4 regions of the Mesorhizobium sp. M0626 genome follow, and region 1 is predicted to be linked to each of the others. Evidence: predicted binding sites of a transcription regulator. Region 1 holds the regulator's gene; each other region holds the start of a gene.
What was found. The regulator LexA, encoded in region 1, represses DNA repair genes until DNA is damaged. The targets are predictions, from matches to a motif close to TGTTCNNNNTGTGTTCNG.
Positions count from the first base shown of each region.

Region 2: NKI37_RS15560 (PA0069 family radical SAM protein) is a predicted target of LexA. The motif match lies at 2,433-2,450, and genes of this name have one in related genera.
Region 3: NKI37_RS12650 (putative DNA modification/repair radical SAM protein) is a predicted target of LexA. The motif match lies at 1,953-1,970, and genes of this name have one in related genera.
Region 4: NKI37_RS22000 (DNA recombination protein RmuC) is a predicted target of LexA. The motif match lies at 2,763-2,780, and genes of this name have one in related genera.

Region 1 is NZ_JAMYQD010000001.1:74,301-79,175, reverse strand. Features, by position in the region: gene NKI37_RS00410 (ComEC/Rec2 family competence protein) at 1-2,167, shown strand, start outside; gene lexA (transcriptional repressor LexA) at 2,161-2,958, opposite strand; gene NKI37_RS00400 (GntR family transcriptional regulator) at 3,164-3,928, opposite strand; gene kynU (kynureninase) at 4,097-4,875, shown strand, end outside.
Region 2 is NZ_JAMYQD010000011.1:77,881-82,755, forward strand. Features, by position in the region: gene NKI37_RS15550 (F0F1 ATP synthase subunit B) at 1-97, shown strand, start outside; gene rnhB (ribonuclease HII) at 351-1,049, opposite strand; gene NKI37_RS15560 (PA0069 family radical SAM protein) at 1,204-2,358, opposite strand; gene NKI37_RS15565 (glycosyltransferase) at 2,509-3,012, shown strand; gene NKI37_RS15570 (hypothetical protein) at 3,265-4,239, shown strand; gene NKI37_RS15575 (GFA family protein) at 4,229-4,660, opposite strand; gene moaB (molybdenum cofactor biosynthesis protein B) at 4,787-4,875, opposite strand, start outside.
Region 3 is NZ_JAMYQD010000009.1:8,890-13,764, reverse strand. Features, by position in the region: gene NKI37_RS12660 (aspartate aminotransferase family protein) at 1-431, shown strand, start outside; gene NKI37_RS12655 (glutamine synthetase family protein) at 467-1,852, shown strand; gene NKI37_RS12650 (putative DNA modification/repair radical SAM protein) at 1,972-3,207, shown strand; gene NKI37_RS12645 (UdgX family uracil-DNA binding protein) at 3,210-4,676, shown strand; gene NKI37_RS12640 (glycerate kinase type-2 family protein) at 4,815-4,875, opposite strand, start outside.
Region 4 is NZ_JAMYQD010000017.1:40,141-45,015, reverse strand. Features, by position in the region: gene NKI37_RS22015 (cation diffusion facilitator family transporter) at 1-7, shown strand, start outside; gene NKI37_RS22010 (GFA family protein) at 85-489, shown strand; gene NKI37_RS22005 (class I SAM-dependent methyltransferase) at 571-1,377, shown strand; gene NKI37_RS22000 (DNA recombination protein RmuC) at 1,477-2,730, opposite strand; gene def (peptide deformylase) at 2,834-3,364, shown strand; gene fmt (methionyl-tRNA formyltransferase) at 3,370-4,320, shown strand; gene NKI37_RS21985 (GNAT family N-acetyltransferase) at 4,317-4,823, shown strand; gene truA (tRNA pseudouridine(38-40) synthase TruA) at 4,835-4,875, shown strand, end outside.

The DNA.
Region 1 (4,875 bases):
GCTGGTCCCGGTTTTCCTGGCAGCCGGCGTCATCGTCTACTTCTCGCTGGCCGGCGAGCCGGGCTTTGCGCAGCCAATCGCCATTGTGGTGCTGGCGACATGTTGCGCTGTCGCCACGCGATCGCGGCCGAGGACGCATCTGTTCTGCATGGCCGCGATGCTGTGCGCGCTCGGCGTCGTCGCCGCCAAGGTCGAGACCTGGCGCGCCGGAACGCAGATGCTCGGCTCCGAGATTCAGACACGGCTGACCGGCCGCGTCGTCAGTCTCGAACAGATGGAAAGCGGCCGCATCAGGCTGACGCTCGACGTGGTTTCGACCGCTTACCCCGAGCTGCGCTACGCCCCGGAGCGGGTCAGGCTCTCGGCGCGGACCGTTCCCGCCGATATGACCGCCGGCTCCCTGATCACCGGCTATGCCAGGCTGTTGCCGCCGACCGGTCCGGTGCGGCCGGAGAGCTACGATTTCTCCTTCGACAGCTATTTCACCGGTATCGGCGGCAGCGGCTTCTTTCTCGGCAACCCGAAAACCATTGCTACGCAGGGACCGCCGCCGCTGACCGCACGGCTCTCCTCGGCAATCGAGAACGCGCGCGAAAACATTGCCGACCATATCAGGGGCAAGATCGGCGGCGCCGAAGGCGAGATTGCCGCGGCGCTGATTGTCGGCGTGCGCGCCGGCATCCCGGACGAGGTCAACGAAGCGATGCGGCGCACCGGCATCTACCACATCATCTCCATCTCCGGCCTGCACATGGCGCTGGTTGCCGGCACCATCATGGCGTTGCTGCGTGGCGCCTTTGCGCTGTTTCCCGTTTTCTCTTCGCGCCGGCCGGTGAAGAAATATGCGGCCGCGGCAGCGCTTGTCTCGATCGCCGCCTATCTCGTTATTTCAGGCGTCGTGGTTGCCGCCGAGCGCAGCTTCATCATGCTGGCGGTCATGCTTGTCGCCGTGCTGTTTGATCGCGCCGCACTCACCATGCGCAATCTGGCGATCTCCGCCATTGCCGTCATCCTGGTGTCGCCGCACGAGGTGGTCGGTCCCAGCTTCCAGATGTCGTTTGCCGCCACCGCCGCCCTTGTCGGCGCCTATGCCGGCTGGGCCGATTACCGCGCCGACAAGGTGAGAACGCCGCTGGCAAAGCGCTCCTTCGTCGGCTTCCTGTCGCGAAAATTCGCGCTGGCCATGGGCGGCCTCGCCATGACCTCGATCATCGCCGGCAGTGCAACCTTGCTGTTCGCCATCTGGCATTTTCAGCGTGTGTCGCCGCTCAGCCTGATCGCCAATCTGGCCGTGATGCCGATTGTTTCGTTGATCGTCATGCCCTTTGCCGTGCTCAGCGCACTGGCGATGCCGTTCGGCGCCGACGGGCCGTTCCTCTATGTGATGGGCAAGGGTCTGATGGCGATGATCGCTATATCGGCCTGGATTTCCGAGCGCTCGCCGGTCGACGCCGTCGGGCTGATCTCCATCCGCTCGGTGCTGTTGGTGGCAGTCGCCCTCGTCATCGCCACCATGGCCACCACCTGGCTCAGGCTGGCGGCCGTGCCTTTCGCGCTGGCCGGCCTGTTGACGGTGCCGCAGGTGCTTACGCCCGACGTGCTCATATCCGAGGACGCACATTTGGTGGCCATGCAGATCGGTGGCGGCGAACTCGCCCTCAACCGCGAACGCTCCAACGAATTCACCACGGACAATTGGAAACGGGCGCTGCGGGCCGAAACCATTATCCCGCCCGAGATTTTCGAGGCAACAGATACGCGGTTCGATCTCGATCCGCTCGATCTGCCGCCCGGCTCGCCCTTCTATTGCACCGGCGATCTCTGTATCGCTCGACACCCTTCCGGAGCCATTGTAGCTCTTGCGAAAGACCGCAAGACGGCGCGGCCGGCCTGTGCCTTCGCGAGCCTGATCGTCATCGATGACGCCACCGCCTACAATCCGTGCCGCGACCCGCTGGTCCTGGTCGTGACGAAGAAACAGCTGGCCCGCGACGGCAGCGCCGCCGTCTTCTTCGATCCGCAATCGGCAGCGGCAGCGCCAACCATCCGGTTCGCCGTCGACAAGCCGTATCGCCCCTGGCACGAGCAACGCCGCTTCTCCCGCGACGCGCGCGGCCTGCCGCCTTACAACCAGCGTGAAAAGTACAAACCCAAGCCGGCTCAGTAGCGCCGGATCAATCCGACAAGCTTGCCCTGCACCTTCACCCTGTCCGGTCCAAAAATGCGGGTCTCGTAGGCCGGGTTGGCGGCTTCCAGGGCGATCGAGGCGCCCTTGCGGCGGAAGCGTTTCAGGGTCGCTTCCTCATCGTCGACCAACGCCACCACGATCTCGCCGGGGCTGGCTGTGTCGGCATTGCGGATGATGACCGTGTCGCCATCGAAAATGCCGGCCTCGATCATCGAATCGCCCTTGACCTCGAGCGCGTAGTGTTCACCGCCCATGATCATGTCGGGCGGCACCGAGATCGAATGGGTCTGATGCTGGATGGCGTCGATCGGCACGCCGGCGGCGATGCGTCCCATCACCGGGATTGAAATCGCGGAAACGGCATCGTCATTGCCGGCAGACATCGAACGCGACGGCGAGCCCGCCTTGATCTGGCGGCCGAGACCGCCTTGGCCCATCCCGCCTTGGCCCATCCCGCCTTGTCCTTGGCCGCCTTGCCCTTGGCCGGCTTGACCAAGACTGCCCTGAATGACGCTCGGCGAAAACTTCCTCGCCGCGTTGAGGCCTGGTGCGATCGAGTCGGGCAGCCGCAGCACTTCCAGCGCGCGCGCCCGGTTCGGCAGCCGGCGAATGAAACCGCGCTCCTCAAGCGCCGTGATCAGGCGGTGGATGCCGGACTTGGAGGCGAGGTCGAGCGCTTCCTTCATCTCGTCGAAGGACGGCGGGATTCCGCTCTCCTTCAGGCGTTCATGGATGAACATCAGAAGCTCATGTTGTTTGCGCGTCAGCATCGCGGCCCCCAAGGGTTCTGAAACCAGAATCAGAAAAAACAAACCCAGAACAAACACTATCTGTTCCAGTTGTGTTCCGCAACCTTTTAAAGTTTAATGAATGTGTTGACGTTTTGTTCAGCGTAACGTTCGGCGCTGCGAGCGCCGCCTGCGCCCAGTTGCCAGCAACGGGGTGAAACGAAGACAAAGTGCCCTGCGTCGTCGGCTACGATCGCCGCTTCCTTTTCGGACGGGGCTGCGCAGCATCCGCGCGGGGTTCTCTCTGGGCATAGACCCGCAGCGTGTAGCCGATGTGAGCGGTCATCAGAGTTTTCGCACGTTCGACGTCGCGATCGAGGGCCGCTTCCATCAGGGCGGTATGGTGTTCGATCGCCACGGCGTCGCGCAGGGCCGCCACGGCCTTCCGGTGTCCGTCCGTGCGGCCGGCGGCGGCGCGCAGCGTCGGGGCCAGACCCAGAAAGCGGTGATGGCGATGCAATTGGTCGGAAATCGTTGCATTGAAGCGCAGCAGCCAGCTGGATGTCGCGGCACTGAGCAGCGCCGCATGGAAGGCATCGTGTTTTTCGTACCACGCGTCGACCGCATCATCCGATGGATCGTCGAGAACAGACCCGCACCGTGAGAGACGATAGTGGGCGGCAACGACCGCGTCTTCCCACTCACGGTCGCCCTTCTCGATCGATTCCACCAGCAGGGGCAGTTCGACCACCAGCCGCGCACGCGCCAAATCCTCGAGCTCCGCCCGAGAGACGGGAGCGACCGCAAACCCGCGGTTGCTGATGGCGGTCACAAGCCGTTCCGCCTCCAGCCGCGACAGCGCCTCGCGCAACGGCGTCCAGCCGATGCCGTAGGTGTTGCGCAGCGTGCTCAGCTTCAACGGCGCGGCAGGCGCCAGCCGGGTCGCAAGAATATCGCGCCTGAGCAGGCGATAGGCCACTTCCGTCTTCGAGGTCTGCTCGTCATCCAGCATCGTGATCCATCAGACATAAACGCTCGGGCGGATCATTATATATCAAAGCCTTTCAATGGGTGAATTATATATAATGTTTGACAGTTCAAGGGCGACCACTCAAGATCGCCGGCATGTTTGGGCGGCAGGCTCCGCCGCGCGCGTTTGTCCATGGAGGGGCGCCGGATCATGAGCACGACACCCGATCTCGCTACAATCGAAGCAATGGATGCCGCCGATCCGCTGCGCTCCATGCGTGAACGCTTTGTCTTGCCGCAAGGCGTGATTTATCTCGACGGCAATTCCCTGGGCGCCGCGTCAGCGGTCGTCTTCAGCGAACTGCAGCAGGCCGCCACGCAGGAATGGGCGCACGACCTCATTCGCGCCTGGAACACCGCCGGCTGGTTCAACATGCCGGTGGAACTCGGAGATCAGCTCGGGCGACTGATCGGCGCGGCTGATGGGCAGACGGTGGTCTGCGACACAACCTCGATCAACATCTACAAGTTGCTGCACGCAGCGCTCGGCATGCGGCCGGATCGGTCGGTCATCGTTGCCGAGGGCGACAGTTTCCCGACCGACCTCTACATGGCCGAAGGCGTCGCCTCGACCCGGCCGGGAACGCGGCTGCGGCTGGAGGGCGTCGACGCGGCCGCAATCGAGGAGCTGATCGACGACAGCGTTGCCGTCATCCTGGTCAACCACGTCAACTACAAATCCGGCCAGTTGCGCGACATGGCGGCGCTGACGCGCAAGGCACATGACGCCGGCGCGCTGATCATCTGGGATCTCTGCCACACGGCCGGCGCCTTGCCGGTCGAACTTGACCGTGCCAATGCCGATTTCGCCGTCGGCTGCACCTACAAATACCTCAATGGCGGCCCGGGCTCGCCGGCCTTCATCTACGCGGCCGAGCGCCACCATGGTGATATCAGCCAGCCGCTCAGCGGCTGGTGGGGCCATGCGCG
Region 2 (4,875 bases), on a different contig from region 1:
GGCGGCCCGCACGCTGCTTGCCGGCAAGATCGACGCCAAGGCCGGCGCCGACCTGTTCAAGTCCGCGCTGCAGGACGTGAAGGCCAGGCTGAACTAAGCGGGGTTAACTCGCTGACATCAAGCCGCCCGGGCAACCCGGCGGCTTTTTTGTTGAGCGGCGACGGAGATTGGCGAAGGCGGTGGTGCGCCTGATCTCCCCCTCGAGGGCCCTCGAGGGGGGATGTCGCCAAAGGCGACAGAGGGGGTCCGTTCGACCAGGCGCGACGCTCTTTCTGCGACCAAGAAGGGCTAGCACTTCACGCGCGCGACCCCCTCTGGCCTGCCGGCCATCTCCCCCTCAAGGGGGGAGATTAGCTGTCCAACCCGACAAACCCTTCTTCTTCCACCACCTCAACCCCACCCAGCCTGAACGGCGCGAATGATGCCCGGTGCAGCCTTGCCACCGGCCCATGCGCTTCGATCGCGGTGCGGTGCCGCACGGTGGCGTAGCCCATATGGACCTCGAACCCGTAGCGCTCGTGATGGCTGCCGCAGCCGCACATCATGCGGTCGCGCATCACCTTGGCGACGATCGAGGCGGCGGCGATCGATTGCGAGCGCTGGTCGCCCTTGATCAGCGCGCGGCCTTCGCAGAGGAGGCCCGGCGGCACATCGCGGCCATCGGCCAGCGCCAGCTTCGCCTGGATCGGCAGGCCGGCAAGGGCGCGGCGCATGGCTTCCAGGCTGGCCTTGAGGATGTTGCTGCCGTCAATGCCTTCGGCGCTGACCGAGGCCATCGACACGCCGAGCGCTGACCCCAGGATTTTCAGGAACAGCGCCTCGCGCTGCAAATGGTTGAGCCGTTTGGAATCGTCGAGCCCGTCGGGAATGTTGGCGGGATCGAGGATCACGGCCGCCGCCACCACCGGCCCGGCCAGCGGACCGCGGCCGGCCTCGTCCATGCCTGCCACCGGCCACAGGCCTTCCGCCATCGCCTTCGTCTCGAAGGAGAAGTCGGGCTTTTCGACGATTTCGAAAAGAAGCGGAGAATCGGAACGTGCGCGAGCCATGTTGCGGCGAGGTTCGCATCGGCTCCGATTCTCCGCAAGTCCCTCCAAGGTCGAGTGGGGCAAGACCGGGAGGGCACCGTCTGCAGGCCGGGGGACAGGCCGGACGGGATTCTTGGGTCGCCTGACAGCCACGAGGGCAGGGCAGGCGCTACTCTCAGAGCAGCATCAGCTGCTCGGTCGCCTTGGCGGCGGCGACAAACTGGTCGGTTCGGAGCGTGCGCCGCTCGGCGTTGAGGCCGAGCCGCTTGGCCGTGATCTCGAAGCGCCGGCCGATCTGCCAGGCATAGGGGCCGGCGCCTTTCATCCGCTTGCCCCATTCCGAATCATAGTCCTTGCCGTCGCGCATCGAACGGATCAGCGACATCACGTGCCGATAGCGGTCGGGATAATGGCGCAGCAGCCAGTCCTTGAAGATCGGCGCCACCTCGAGCGGCAGGCGCAGGATGACATAGCCGGCCTCGCGGGCGCCTGCGGCGCGTGCCGAATCGAGGATGCGCTCCATCTCCTGGTCGGTCAGGCCGGGAATGATCGGCGCCACCATGACAGAGGCCGGAATGCCGGCATCGGAAAGCTGCCGGATCGCCTCAAGCCGCTTGGTCGGCGTCGACGCGCGTGGCTCCATGGTGCGCGCCAGCATGCGGTCCATCGTTGTCACCGACAGCGCCACCTTGGCCAAGCCCCGTTCGGCCATGCGCGACAAGATGTCGATGTCGCGCGTCACCAGATGGGATTTGGTGACGATGCCGACCGGATGGCCGCGCGCCTCCAGCACTTCGAGGATCTCGCGCATAATCCGGTATTGTTTCTCGATCGGCTGGTAGGGATCGGTGTTGGTGCCGATCGCGATGGTGCGCGGCTGATAGCCATCCTTCGACAGTTCCTTGTCGAGCAGCCGCGCCGCATCCGGCTTGGCAAACAGCTTCGCTTCGAAATCCAGCCCCGGCGACAGGCCCATGAAGGAATGCGTCGGCCGGGCGAAACAATAGACGCAGCCATGCTCGCAGCCGCGATAGGGGTTGATCGAGCGGTCGAAGGAAATGTCGGGCGATTCGTTGCGGGTGATGATGGTGCGCGGCTTCTCGACCTGCACTTCGGTCTTGAACGGCGGCAATTCCTCCAGCGAATTCCAGCCGTCGTCGAACACATCCCGGCTGACCGGCTCGAACCGGCCGGACGGGTTGATGCCCGCGGAACGGCCGCGGTTGCGATCCGGACGGACGCGCATGCCGCTCTGTTCGATCATCGCATTGGCCATCTCGGCTCGCCCTGCTCCGAAAGCAGCAATGTCCGCACGCACGATATGTTCCATTTTGGCCCTTTCCCAAGGACTGTCGGCTGGCTGTCGAATCGCTCTGTTCATGAAAATAATCCTATTTCGCTGATGAGAACAAAGCAAGAACTTTTTCGTTGGGCCATGCAAAACTGGCGCTGCGCCGGGCTTTCCGCTATTCGGCTAAAAATGCTCAGCGTTCTCATCGAAACCCGGGATGACGAAGAAGGCCTTGCCCGCACGCTCGCCTCGTTGATCGGCGGCGCGGTCGAGGGCGTGGTGCGCGATGTCATCGTCTGCGACACCGGCTCGACCGACCAGACGCATCGGGTTGCCGATCATGCCGGCTGCCACTTCGTGGCCGGCGGCATTGCCGCGGGAATCAGGCAGGCGAAGGGTGACTGGCTGCTGTTTCTGGAACCCGGCGCAAGGCTGGCGGAGGGCTGGATCGACGACGTTGTCGCTCACACGGCGCGGCAAACCATGCCGGCGCGCTTTTCCCGTGCGCGCGGCAGCCGCACGCCGTTCCTGTCACGGGTGTTTTCGGGCAACCGGGCGCTGGCCGAAGGGCTGGTCATCAGCAAGCGCCAGGCCGCTGCCCTGTCGAAGAACGCGCACAGCGCCGAAGCCCTTGCGCGCGGTCTCGCCACCAGGCGGCTCGACGCCGAAATCTGGCTGGCGCCGAAGAAGTGATCTTTCTCCCTTTTCCCGTTCCCAGGGAGAAGGGTGCCCGAAGGGCGGATGAGGGGCAGCGTCGGCGTCTCATCCGCATTGGCACGGTCGCAGCACCATCCCTCTTTTTCGCCGCAAAAAGCTATTGTGCATTGCACAAAAGCTGACGCGGGATTAGCATTCCGTTGATGCGGGATATCGGGGTTTGGGTAGTGCCGGAGCGGTAAGCAAGCGCCGCGTCGTCGTTGCTGCCGTTCATATCTGAGGACCCCGATGAACCTTTCGTCCCCTGACAAATCCGGCGCCCCCAGTCTGGAAGCCATTGCCCGCAACGGCAGCCAGCTCCGCCGCATTGCGGTGCGTATCCCGACCTATCTGTCCGACCTGCGCGAAAATCCCGCATGGCTGCCGATGTTCGTGCTTGCCCGCACCATGCCGGCGCGCAAACTGCACTGGCTTGGCGCCAAAGCCGCGCGCCCCGCGCAGAGTGCCGGAGCGACGATGTTCAGGGGCGTCGACCTCAAGTCGATCGTCGCGGCGCTGCGCGCCGATGGCCTGTTCTCCGGACTGGTCCTTCCGCAGGCAATCCACGAAGAGATCGCCAGCTTTGCTCAGAGCACGCCGTGCTTCGGCAATTTCGACCGCCGGCTCGAATTCATGCCCGGAGAACACGCAGAAGCCGAGAAGCGGTTCGGCCGCTCTTTGCTCAGCGGCCACTATTTCGAGCGCATCCTCAGCTGCAAGGCAGCACTCGCCATCCAAAACGATCCGCTGCTGCTCGACATCGCCCAGCACTATCTGGGCGGGCAGGCAAAGCTGATCACCACGCGTGTCTGGTGGAGCTTTCCGACCGGCGAGGCTTCCGACGCCGACAAGAACCTTGCCTCGCTCGGCAAATATCATTTCGATCTCGACGACTGGCGGATGCTGAAATTCTTCTTCTATCTCAAGCCCTGCGATGCCGGCACCGGCCCGCATGTCTATGTCAAAGGCAGCCACAACAGGCGCAGCCTCAAGCACCAGTTGACGCTGCTGGTCGGCCATCCGGCGCAAGACGTGCTCAAGGTCTATGGCGACGACAGCCCGGTCACGCTGACCGGCGAGGCCGGCCTCGGCTTCGTCGAGGACCCGTTCGGCTTCCACATGGGCACCGTGCCGTCCACCACGCCACGGCTGATGATGGAGGTCGGCTTCGGCGTCTCGCCGCCCTCGCGCCGCCGCTTCCACGGCGAACCGGTCATCCGCTGAGGCCGGAGCGGATCTCGACCGGCATCCAGCGCGCTTGCCGCCGGGCAATGCGACCCTCTTTGTTCTCGGCATCATAGTCCATTGGGACCGGCTCGCGGTTGAACCGCGGCCGGTCATCCAGCGCATTGACGATGACGATCGCTCTCGGTTCGCCGTCGGTGGTCACAGCAGCGACATAGACGCCGCGGTCCCGGCAGATGAGATAATCGGCGGTGCGCAATCCGAACCGGTATCGGTGCAGCCGCGCCTCGTCCTCGACCGAGACGATCAATCGGCCCTGCGGATCGGCGGCGGCGCGTGAGCCATGCCGGACGCAGAAGGCGCACTGGCAGGCGCGGATCTCCATCTCGGCCGGCTCCATTCCCGTTTCGAACGTCAGGTGGATGTTGCCGCAATGGCAGCCGCCGCGGTGCGCGCTCATTGGATCTCTTCCGTCTTGACTTGGCGACAGACTATCCGCCCGACGACCCGGAGGAAATGACCTCTCGAAAGCGCAGCCGCCATTCTGCCTGACAAAGGCAGCACTTGGCCGGCACTTTGCCTTGGTTTACGAGGCGGCCTTGCCGCGCCGCAAATGCTCGTCCAGGCGCGGCATGATCTCGACGAAGTTGCAGGGCATGTGGCGGTAGTCGAGCT
Region 3 (4,875 bases), on a different contig from region 1:
GAACCAAGGAGCCGGGCTATTCCGGCATGGGCACGACGCTGTCGGCGAACCCGCTGCAGTTCGCAGCCATGCGCGCAACGCTCGAAGAGGTGATGACGCAGGAGAATTATGCCCGGATGGATCGCCTCGCCCTGCGGCTCGATGCCGGGCTGACCGGCGTCATCGATCGCTACAATCTGCCCTGGCATGTCGCCCGCGTCGGCGCCCGCGTCGAGTTCATCTGCGCCCCTGGCCCGCTCAGGAACGGCGCCGAAGCCGAGACTGCCCATGCGCCGGAGCTTGAGGCGGCTATCCATGTCGCGCTGGTCAACCAGGGCGTGCTGATCGCGCCCTTTCACAACATGATGCTGATCTCACCGGCCACCACCGGCGCCCAGGTCAACCGGCTGATCACCGCCTTCGCCACGGTTGCGGCAAGGCTGACGGCATGAGACAAGCTGCCAAGCCAAACTCGAGTACACTAATCATGACTTCACCTTCGGGCTCGACGCCCGCCGAGGCGCAAGCCTTTCTCGACGCCCATCCCGAAATCGAAGCCTTCGATATCGTCTTGACCGACGCCAACGGGGTCGGCCGCGGCAAGATCGTGCGCCGGCATGAGCTGAAAAGCATCTTCGAGGGCGGCCGCCACATGCCGATCTCGATCCTCGGCCTCGACATCACCGGCGAGGATGTTCACGAAACCGGGCTGATCTGGACGACCGGCGATGGCGACCTCAGGGCCTGGCCGATCCCCGGCACCCTGGTGCCGCTTTACGGCACGAACCCGCCGCGCGGCCAGTTGCTGATGGCGATGTACCATCTCGAGGGACAGCCTATGTCGTCGGACCCACGGCTGGCGCTGGCCAGGCAGGTCGACATCTTGGCGGCCAAGGGCCTCTATCCCGCCGGCGCCTTCGAACTCGAATTTTTCCTGCTTGCCAATGAGCGTGACGCCGACGGCAAGGTAAAGCCGGCGGACGCCGTGCTCGACGGCCGCCGCTCGGCCAAGACGGAAGTCTATTCCGTCGACCATCTGCACGGCATGGAGCCGCTGTTTTCCGACATCTATGCCGCGGCCAAGGCGCAAGGCATTCCGGCCGAAACGGTGATTTCCGAATACGCGCCCGGCCAGTACGAGCTGACGCTGAACTATCGCAAGGATGTCATGCGGGCGGCCGACGACCTCGTCATGTTGAAGCGGCTGGTGCGGGCGCAGGCGCGCCGCCATGGTGTCACCGCCTGCTTCATGGCCAAGCCGATCGAAAAATACGCCGGCTCCGGCATGCATTTCCATGTTTCGTTGCAGGACAAGAACGGCCGCAACGTTTTTGCCGAGGCTGGCGGCGAAAGCTGGTCGCTGCCGCTGCTGCAGGGGCTCGGCGGGCTGATCCAGACCATGGCCGAATCGATGCTGGTGTTTGCGCCGCACGCCAATTCCTGGCGGCGCTTCGTCTCGCAGTCCTATGCGCCGGTGGCGCCGACCTGGGGCGTCAACAACCGTTCGGTGGCGCTGCGCATCCCGGCGGGCGACGCCAAGAACCGGCGCATCGAGCACCGGCCGTCGGGTGTCGACGCCAATCCCTACCTGATCGCGGCAACGGTGCTGGCCGGCATCATCAAGGGTCTGGATGAAGGCCTCGACCCCGGCCCCGAAACCACTGGGAATGGCTATGAAGCCGCCATCACGCGCACGACCATGCCGGTCGACTGGCGCGCTGCGATCGAGGCGGCGCGGGCATCGAGCTTCCTGAAAGAGGCGCTTGGCGAGGATCTGCATCGCACCTTCGTGGCGATCAAGCAGTCGGAGTATCTGCGCGTCGCCCGCACCGTCAGCGAGCTGGATTACCACCTCTACCTCCATGAGGTCTGAGAGACCGCCTGGAACTCGGGCAGTCGTCCTGCTAGCCCGACGATCAGGCGGCGATTACTTTTTCGCCGCCTGCATCAAATGAGGTGGCGCTGCAGCCTTCAAGAACATATCATGAACGGATGAGCGCACCTACCGTCCGTGAAAAGCTGGCAATCCTGTCTGACGCCGCCAAATACGATGCTTCCTGCGCCTCGTCCGGCTGGGCGAAGAAGGATTCGCTCCAATCCGGCGGTATCGGCTCCACAGAAGGCATGGGCATCTGCCATTCCTACGCGCCGGATGGCCGCTGCATTTCGCTCCTGAAAATCCTGCTCACCAATTTCTGCATTTACGATTGCAGCTACTGCATCAACCGCTCGTCATCGAATGTGCGCCGCGCCCGCTTTAGCATCGACGAGGTGGTGAAGCTGACCATGGATTTCTACCGGCGCAACTACATCGAGGGCCTCTTCCTGTCCTCCGGCGTCATCCGTTCGCCCGACGAGACCATGGCCGAGATGGTGGAGGTGGCGCGGCGGCTGCGGCTGGACGAAAAATTCTCCGGCTATATTCATCTGAAGACCATTCCGGAAAGCTCGGCCGAACTGGTCGAGCAGGCCGGGCTCTACGCCGACCGGCTGTCTATCAACGTCGAACTGCCGACCGATGAGGGCGTCAAGAAACTGGCGCCGGAGAAGAAGCCGGAAACGATCCGCCTTTCCATGGCGAACCTGCGCCGGAAGATGGAGGAAAAAGCCGAGCCGACGCTGAGGACCAAGAAGCGCGAACGCTTTGCGCCCGGAGGTCAGTCGACGCAGATGATCGTCGGCGCCGACAAGACATCCGACGACGGCATCTTGCACACCAGTGCGCGGCTCTATGGCAGCTACCATCTGCGGCGCGTCTATTACTCCGCCTTCAGCCCGATCCCGGATTCGTCATCGTCGCTGCCGCTGCAGAAACCGCCGCTGATGCGCGAGCACCGGCTCTATCAGGCCGACTGGCTGATGCGCTTCTACGGCTTTTCGCAGCCGGAAATCCTCGCCGGCAGCAGCGACGGCATGCTCGATCTCGCCATTGACCCCAAGCTCGCCTGGGCTTTGCGCAATCGGGCGAGGTTTCCCGTCGACATCAACCGCGCCGATCGGGAAGCGCTGCTGCGGGTTCCGGGTCTGGGCACCAAGGTGGTGGCGAAGATCCTTGAAACCCGCCGCCACCGACACATGCGGCTGGAAGATGTCGGACGGATCTGCCATTCGATCGCCAAGCTGAGGCCCTTCATCATCGCCGAAGGCTGGTCGCCGGGTGGACTAACGGACAAGACCGGCTTGCGCGACACGATCGTAAAGTCCTGCGAACAACTGTCTCTGTTTTGACCATGCAGCCGGCCCAGCTCGACCTTGCCCGATACACTGTCCGGCTAGCGAGCCAGACCGATTTCGCCGGTTGGCGCGATGCGGCACGGCGTCTGGCGCTGAATGAGGTCCGACCTGAGGATATTAGTTGGGGTGTCGGGTCCGACGCCAATGATACTCAAGATGCCTTGCCGGCGGTGCCAGAGGGCGCGCAGCTTACCGTCCCGCGCGAGTTCATCGCCCATGCCGAAACGGCCTTCTGCCACTCCGACCCCGGCCGGTTTGCCTTTCTCTACTGGATGCTTTGGCGCCTGCGCACCGAGCCGAAACTGCTGGCGATCGCATCCGATCCCGACACCAGGCGGCTCGAAGCCATGGAAAAGGCGGTGCGGCGCGACAGCCATAAGATGCATGCCTTCGTACGCTTCCGGAAGATCGGCGACGGCGAGAACGAGCGCTACGTCGCCTGGTTCGAGCCGGAGCATTTCATTGTCGAGCGCAACGCGGATTTCTTCGTCCGGCGGTTCACCGGCATGCGCTGGACCATCCTGACGCCCTATGCCTCCGCCGACTGGAACGGCGAAAGGCTGGCGATCGGGCCGGGTGCGGCCAAGGGCGATGCACCCGATCAGGACGACACCGAGGCGTTGTGGCTGACCTATTTCGAAAACATCTTCAACCCGGCGCGGCTCAAGGTGAAGGCGATGCAGAAGGAGATGCCGAAGAAATATTGGCGGAACCTTCCCGAGGCCTCGCTCATTCCAGATCTGATCGCAGGAGCGGACGAGGCCGCCAGGGATATGATTGCCAGACTGCCGACAACGCCGGCGCCGCACCACGCCAAGCTGCAGGCGAAACATTGGCCGAAGCGCGAGCCGGCCGAGGCGCCGGACGATGACGCCAACACCATTTCCGAGCTACGCGAAGCCGCGAAAGGCTGCCGCCGCTGCCCGTTGTGGCGCGACGCGACACAGACCGTGTTCGGCGAGGGGCCGGATGATGCCAAAGTGGTCTTCGTCGGCGAACAACCTGGCGATCAGGAAGATCTCGCCGGCAAACCTTTTGTCGGGCCAGCGGGCAAAGTGTTCGATGCAATTCTCGATGACGCAGGCGTCGACCGGCAAAAAGTCTACGTCACCAACGCCGTCAAGCACTTCAAGTTCGAGCCGCGCGGCAAGCGCCGCATCCACTCGAAGCCAAATACCGGCGAAGTCCAGGCCTGCCGCTGGTGGATCGGCCGGGAGCTTGAGCTGATCAAGCCGGACCTCGCCGTGGCGCTTGGGGCAACGGCGGCGTTGTCGCTGCTGGGCAAGGCCATTGCCGTGACGAAAATGCGCGGCCAGTTGATCGAACGCGAGGATGGCTTGCGCGTGTTCATCACCATCCACCCGTCCTTTATCCTGCGCATTCACGAGCCGACGGACAAGGAGGCTGAGCGCGAGCGGTTCCTAAAGGATATGAAAGAGGTGAAGCAGCTGATGGGGTCGTGAGATGAGCGAAAGCCTCAGCGACATCGTCATCCGCGGGCGGAACAAGGAGCTTCGCTCCTGCTTCGCCCAGGGATGACGAAGCTGAGTGGCTTCACGGTCGTGAATCCAACGTTGGAAACTTCGGCCGCCACGGCCGAATTAACTGATCAGGATTGCCCTCAGATCATTCACATTCGTACCCGTCGGCCCCGGCACGAAC
Region 4 (4,875 bases), on a different contig from region 1:
GGACTAGTTCTGGACCAGCAGTGCACCGTTGGCCCCATCGCCTGGTCCCGCTAAGATCACCCGACGGATTTCGGAGAATCAACCATGAAAATCGATGGTGGGTGCCATTGCGGCGCCATAACTTATGAAGCAGACGTCGACCCGGAAAAGACCTCTATCTGTCATTGCACCGACTGCCAGCAACTGACCGGCACCGCCTTTCGTGTCACTGTTCCCGCGCCTGAGGATCATTACAGGATCACCAAGGGCACACCGAAGGTCTATATCAAGACGGGATCGAGCGGCGCCAAGCGTGCCCAGGCGTTCTGCGGCGACTGCGGTTCGCATCTTTACGCAACGTCGGTTGGCGACGGGCCGAAGGTCTATGGGATCAGGGCGGGGACCGCGCGGCAACGCGAGGATCTCGTTCCGACCCAACAGAAATGGCACCGATCGGCCCTGCACTGGCTTCCGGAATTCGAGGGCGTAAGCATCGTAGAGGCGCAGTAGCACCTGCCTCCCGGTTAAACGCGGCCCAAACCAGCCAATAATGTGCTAGGCTAGCCATCAAACGGATGGCGGGGGATAGCAATGTCGGAAACGGACAAAGTGTTTGCCGGCTCGATTCCGGAAAACTACGACCGCTACATGGTGCCGCTGATCTTCGAGCCGTTCGCCGCGGATTTGGCACGACGGGCAGCGTCCTTGTCGCCCGGCGCCGTCCTGGAAGTCGCCGCCGGCACCGGCGTTGTTACCCGCGCATTGGCGCCAAAACTGTCCCCTGGCGCAAGCTATGTCGTGACCGACCTCAACCAGCCTATGCTCGACTACGCGGCCTCGCGACAAGCTCCCGACAGTCGCATACAATGGCGTCAGGCGGATGCTCTGGCGCTGCCGTTCGAAGATGCGGCTTTCGATCTCGTTTGCTGTCAGTTCGGCGCGATGTTCTTTCCCGACCGAGCCGCCGGCTATCGCGAAGCAAAGCGGGTCCTGAAGACCGGCGGCCATTTCCTGTTCAACGTGTGGGATCGCATTGAAGAGAATGTATTCGCCAATGATGTGACGAATGCTCTTGCGGAGATTTTTCCGAACGATCCGCCCCGCTTTCTCGCCCGCACGCCGCACGGCTACAATGACACTGCATTGATCCGCGGCGAGTTGGAAGCCGCAGGTTTCTCCCGTGTGGTGATCGACACGAGGGCCGAACAAAGCCGTGCCTCCTCGCCGCGCCTTCCGGCGGTTGCCTATTGCCAGGGAACTCCGCTTCGCAATGAAATCGAGGCCCGAGGAAAATTGGAAGCCGCAACCGATCACGCCGCGTCCGTGATTGCAGCCAGACACGGCAGCGGCGAGGTTGCGGCCAAGATCCAGGCACACGTGATCGTGGCTACGGTCTAATGCATGGCGCCAGAAGTGTGCCGCGGTTCTGGGGCAACGACATGCATCAAAACAAAGACTTAAGGCGCGTCGTATGAATCCGTTTCAGCGCGACGCGCTTTAATCGTCGCCTTCGACGACACGTAGCCTGAGCTGCCCCGTCTTGGAATCCGCCACCCGCACCCCGGCTTCGGCCTTGGCGGGTCCGCCACCGCGCACTTCGGCTTCGTTTTCGCCAAACTCCAGCGCTTCGATCTTTTGGCCGCGCTTGGTCACCTTCGACGTCGACACCAGTATCTCGTCGATATCCTTGGCCGACTGGCCAAAATGCGTCTGCAGCCGGCGCACGCGTTCGTCGACGCGCGCGACGTCCTCCATCAGCCGGATCACCTCGCCCTGGATCAGATGCGCCTGTTCGCGCATGCGGGCGTCCTTGAGGATGGCCTGGATGACCTGGATCGACAGCATCAAAAGCGACGGTGAGACGATGATGACACGCGCCCGGTGCGCCTTCTGGACCACGGCGTCGAAATTCTCGTGGATTTCGGCGAACACCGATTCCGACGGCACGAACATGAAGGCGGTGTCCTGCGTCTCGCCCTGGATCAGGTATTTTTCCGAGATATCGCGGACGTGAATTTCGATGTCGCGGCGGAAAGCCTGGGCCGCGATCTTCTGTTGTTCGGCGCCATCGGCGGCGCGGATGGCGTTCCAGGCTTCCAGCGGAAACTTGGCGTCGATGGCAAGCTGCGGCGCACCGTTCGGCATCCTGACCAGGCAGTCGGGACGGCTGCCGTTTGACAGCGTTGCCTGGAACTCGTAGGCGCCCATCGGAAGGCCGTCGGCGACGATCGCCTCCATGCGCGACTGGCCGAAGGCGCCGCGCGTCTGCTTGTTGGACAGGATCGCCTGCAATTGCACGACCTGGCCGGCCAGCGACTGAATGTTGCCTTGCGCGGTGTCGATGACCGCCAGCCGTTCCTGCAGTTTGGCGAGGCTCTCATGCGTCGATTTGGTCTGTTCGGTCATGGTTTGGCCGAGTCGGCCGGTCATGGCGTCGAGGCGCTGGCCGATCGACTGGTTGAGTTCGGCCTGCCTTGCGCCGAACACGTCGGCGATGGCGCCCATGCGGCCCTGCATCTCGGCCTGGCTTTGCAAAATGCCGGCCATCCGCGCCTCGGCGTCGCGGGCGTGGTCGGCGGCTTCCGCCGCGGCGATGGTGCGCGCCTTGGCCGATCGCCACAGCGCCACGACAAGCGCCAGGAACAGGCCGAGAAACACCAGCGCGCCGATGGCCAGTGCATGGCCGAGCGTGATCGTCGTCGCGCCAAGCCGGGCAACGGGTTCGGAAAGGATGGTGCTCAGGTCGTTCATCCCGCCAGCATAGCCGATTCGCAGACCTGGCACAGATCAAAACGTGAACGAGACCGATTCGCACCGGTTGACGCTTCTCCTGCGACGTTTTAGGTGAGGCGCCATGTCGATCAAGCCGCTCATCATCCTTCCCGATCCTATCCTGCGCCAGGTTTCCAAACCGGTCGAACGCGTCGACGCGCCTTTGCGCAAACTGACCGACGACATGCTGGCGACGATGTATGATGCGCCGGGCATCGGCTTGGCCGCAATCCAGATTGGCGAGCCGCTGCGCATGCTGGTCATCGACCTCGCCAAGGAAGACGAGCCGCCGGCGCCGCATTTCTTCATCAATCCCGAAATCCTCGAAAGCGCCGACGCTCGCTCCGTCTACGAGGAAGGCTGCCTGTCGATCCCGGACTATTACGCCGAGGTCGAGCGTCCCGCCTCGGTGCGCGTGAAATATCTCGACCGCGACGGCAAGCTGCAGGAGATCGAGGCCGAAGGCCTGATGGCGACCTGCCTGCAGCACGAGATCGACCATCTCAACGGTGTGCTGTTCATCGACCACATCTCGAAGCTGAAGCGCGACATGGTGGTCAAGAAGTTCAAGAAGCTCGCCAAGGACAAGGCGCCGGGCAAGCTGGTGGGATAGGGAAGATGCCGCTTCGCGTCATCTTCATGGGCACGCCGGAGTTTTCGGTGCCGGTGCTGCGCGCGATTGCCGAGGCCGGGCACGAGATAGCAGCCGTCTACACCCAGCCGCCGCGCGCCGCGGGCCGCCGCGGGCTGGAGCTGACACCGTCGCCGGTGCAGCGCGAGGCTGAGCGGCTGGGCATCGAAGTGCGCACGCCGCTGTCGCTGAAGGGCGAGGCCGAGCAAGCTGCTTTCCAGGCGTTGCGTGCCGATGTCGCGGTCGTCGTCGCGTATGGTTTGCTGTTGCCGAAGGCTATTCTGGAGGCTCCGCGCCTCGGCTGCCTCAACGGCCACGCCTCGCTTTTGCCGCGTTGGCGTGGTGCAGCTCCCATCCAGCGCGCCATTATGGCCGGCGACGTCGAGACCGGCATGATGGTGATGCGCATGGAAGAGGGCCTGGACACCGGTCCGGTGGCACTGGTTGAAAAATGCGCCATAGAGCCCGATATGACGGCCGGCGATCTGCACGACCGCTTGATGAATATTGCTGCCACGCTGATGGTGGAAGCGCTGTCCCGATTGGAGACAAATACCCTGGCATCGACTTTGCAGGCGGCTGACGGGGTGACCTACGCCAGGAAAATCGATAAGTCGGAGACACGTGTGGACTGGACGCGCCCGGCTGCGGAGGTCCACAATCACATTCGCGGGCTGTCGCCATTCCCCGGCGCCTGGTGCGAGGCCGACATCGGCGGCCGCACGGAACGGCTGAAACTGCTTCGCTCGACGCTTTCTGAAGGTACGCTTTCTGAAAGCATGGGCGAGTCGGGAGGAATTCTCGATGACCGGCTGACGGTCGCCTGCGGGTCGGGCGCGGTCAGGCTGGTCGAAGTTCAACGGGCGGGCGGAAAGCCTGCTGCCGCGAAGGAGTTTCTGCGCGGGGCCAAGATCGAAAAAGGAATGAAGTTCTCATGAGCATGATGTCGATACGCGGCGCGACGCCGCGGGACCGCGAGGCCATACGCCTGGTCGAGGAACACGCATTCGGCCAGCAGGCGGAGGCCGGGCTGGTCGACGCTCTGGTCACCGGCGGCGACGCCGTTGTCGAACTGGTGGCGGAAGAAGACGGCCAGGTGGTCGGCCACATCCTGTTTTCCAGGCTGTTCGTTAGGAACGGCGGCAAGCAGTTTGCAGCCGTGGCGCTGGCGCCGTTGGCGGTGGAACCTTCGTTCCACGGCTCGGGCATTGGCGGTGCGCTGATCCGCGAAGCGCATATCCGCCTCAGGGATGGCGGCGAGACGCTCGCCGTTGTGTTGGGCGATCCGGCCTATTACGGCCGCTTCGGCTACAGCCATGCGCGCGCCGAAAAGTTCGAGAGCGAATATCAGGGCGAAGCGCTGCAGGCGCTGGCCTGGGGTGACGCACCCGAAAAAGGCAAACTGGTCTACGCCCAGGCCTTTACCGCACTCGCCGCCTGAACGAAGGGTGTATGCCGCGTTTTCGTCTCGATATCGAATATGACGGCAGCCT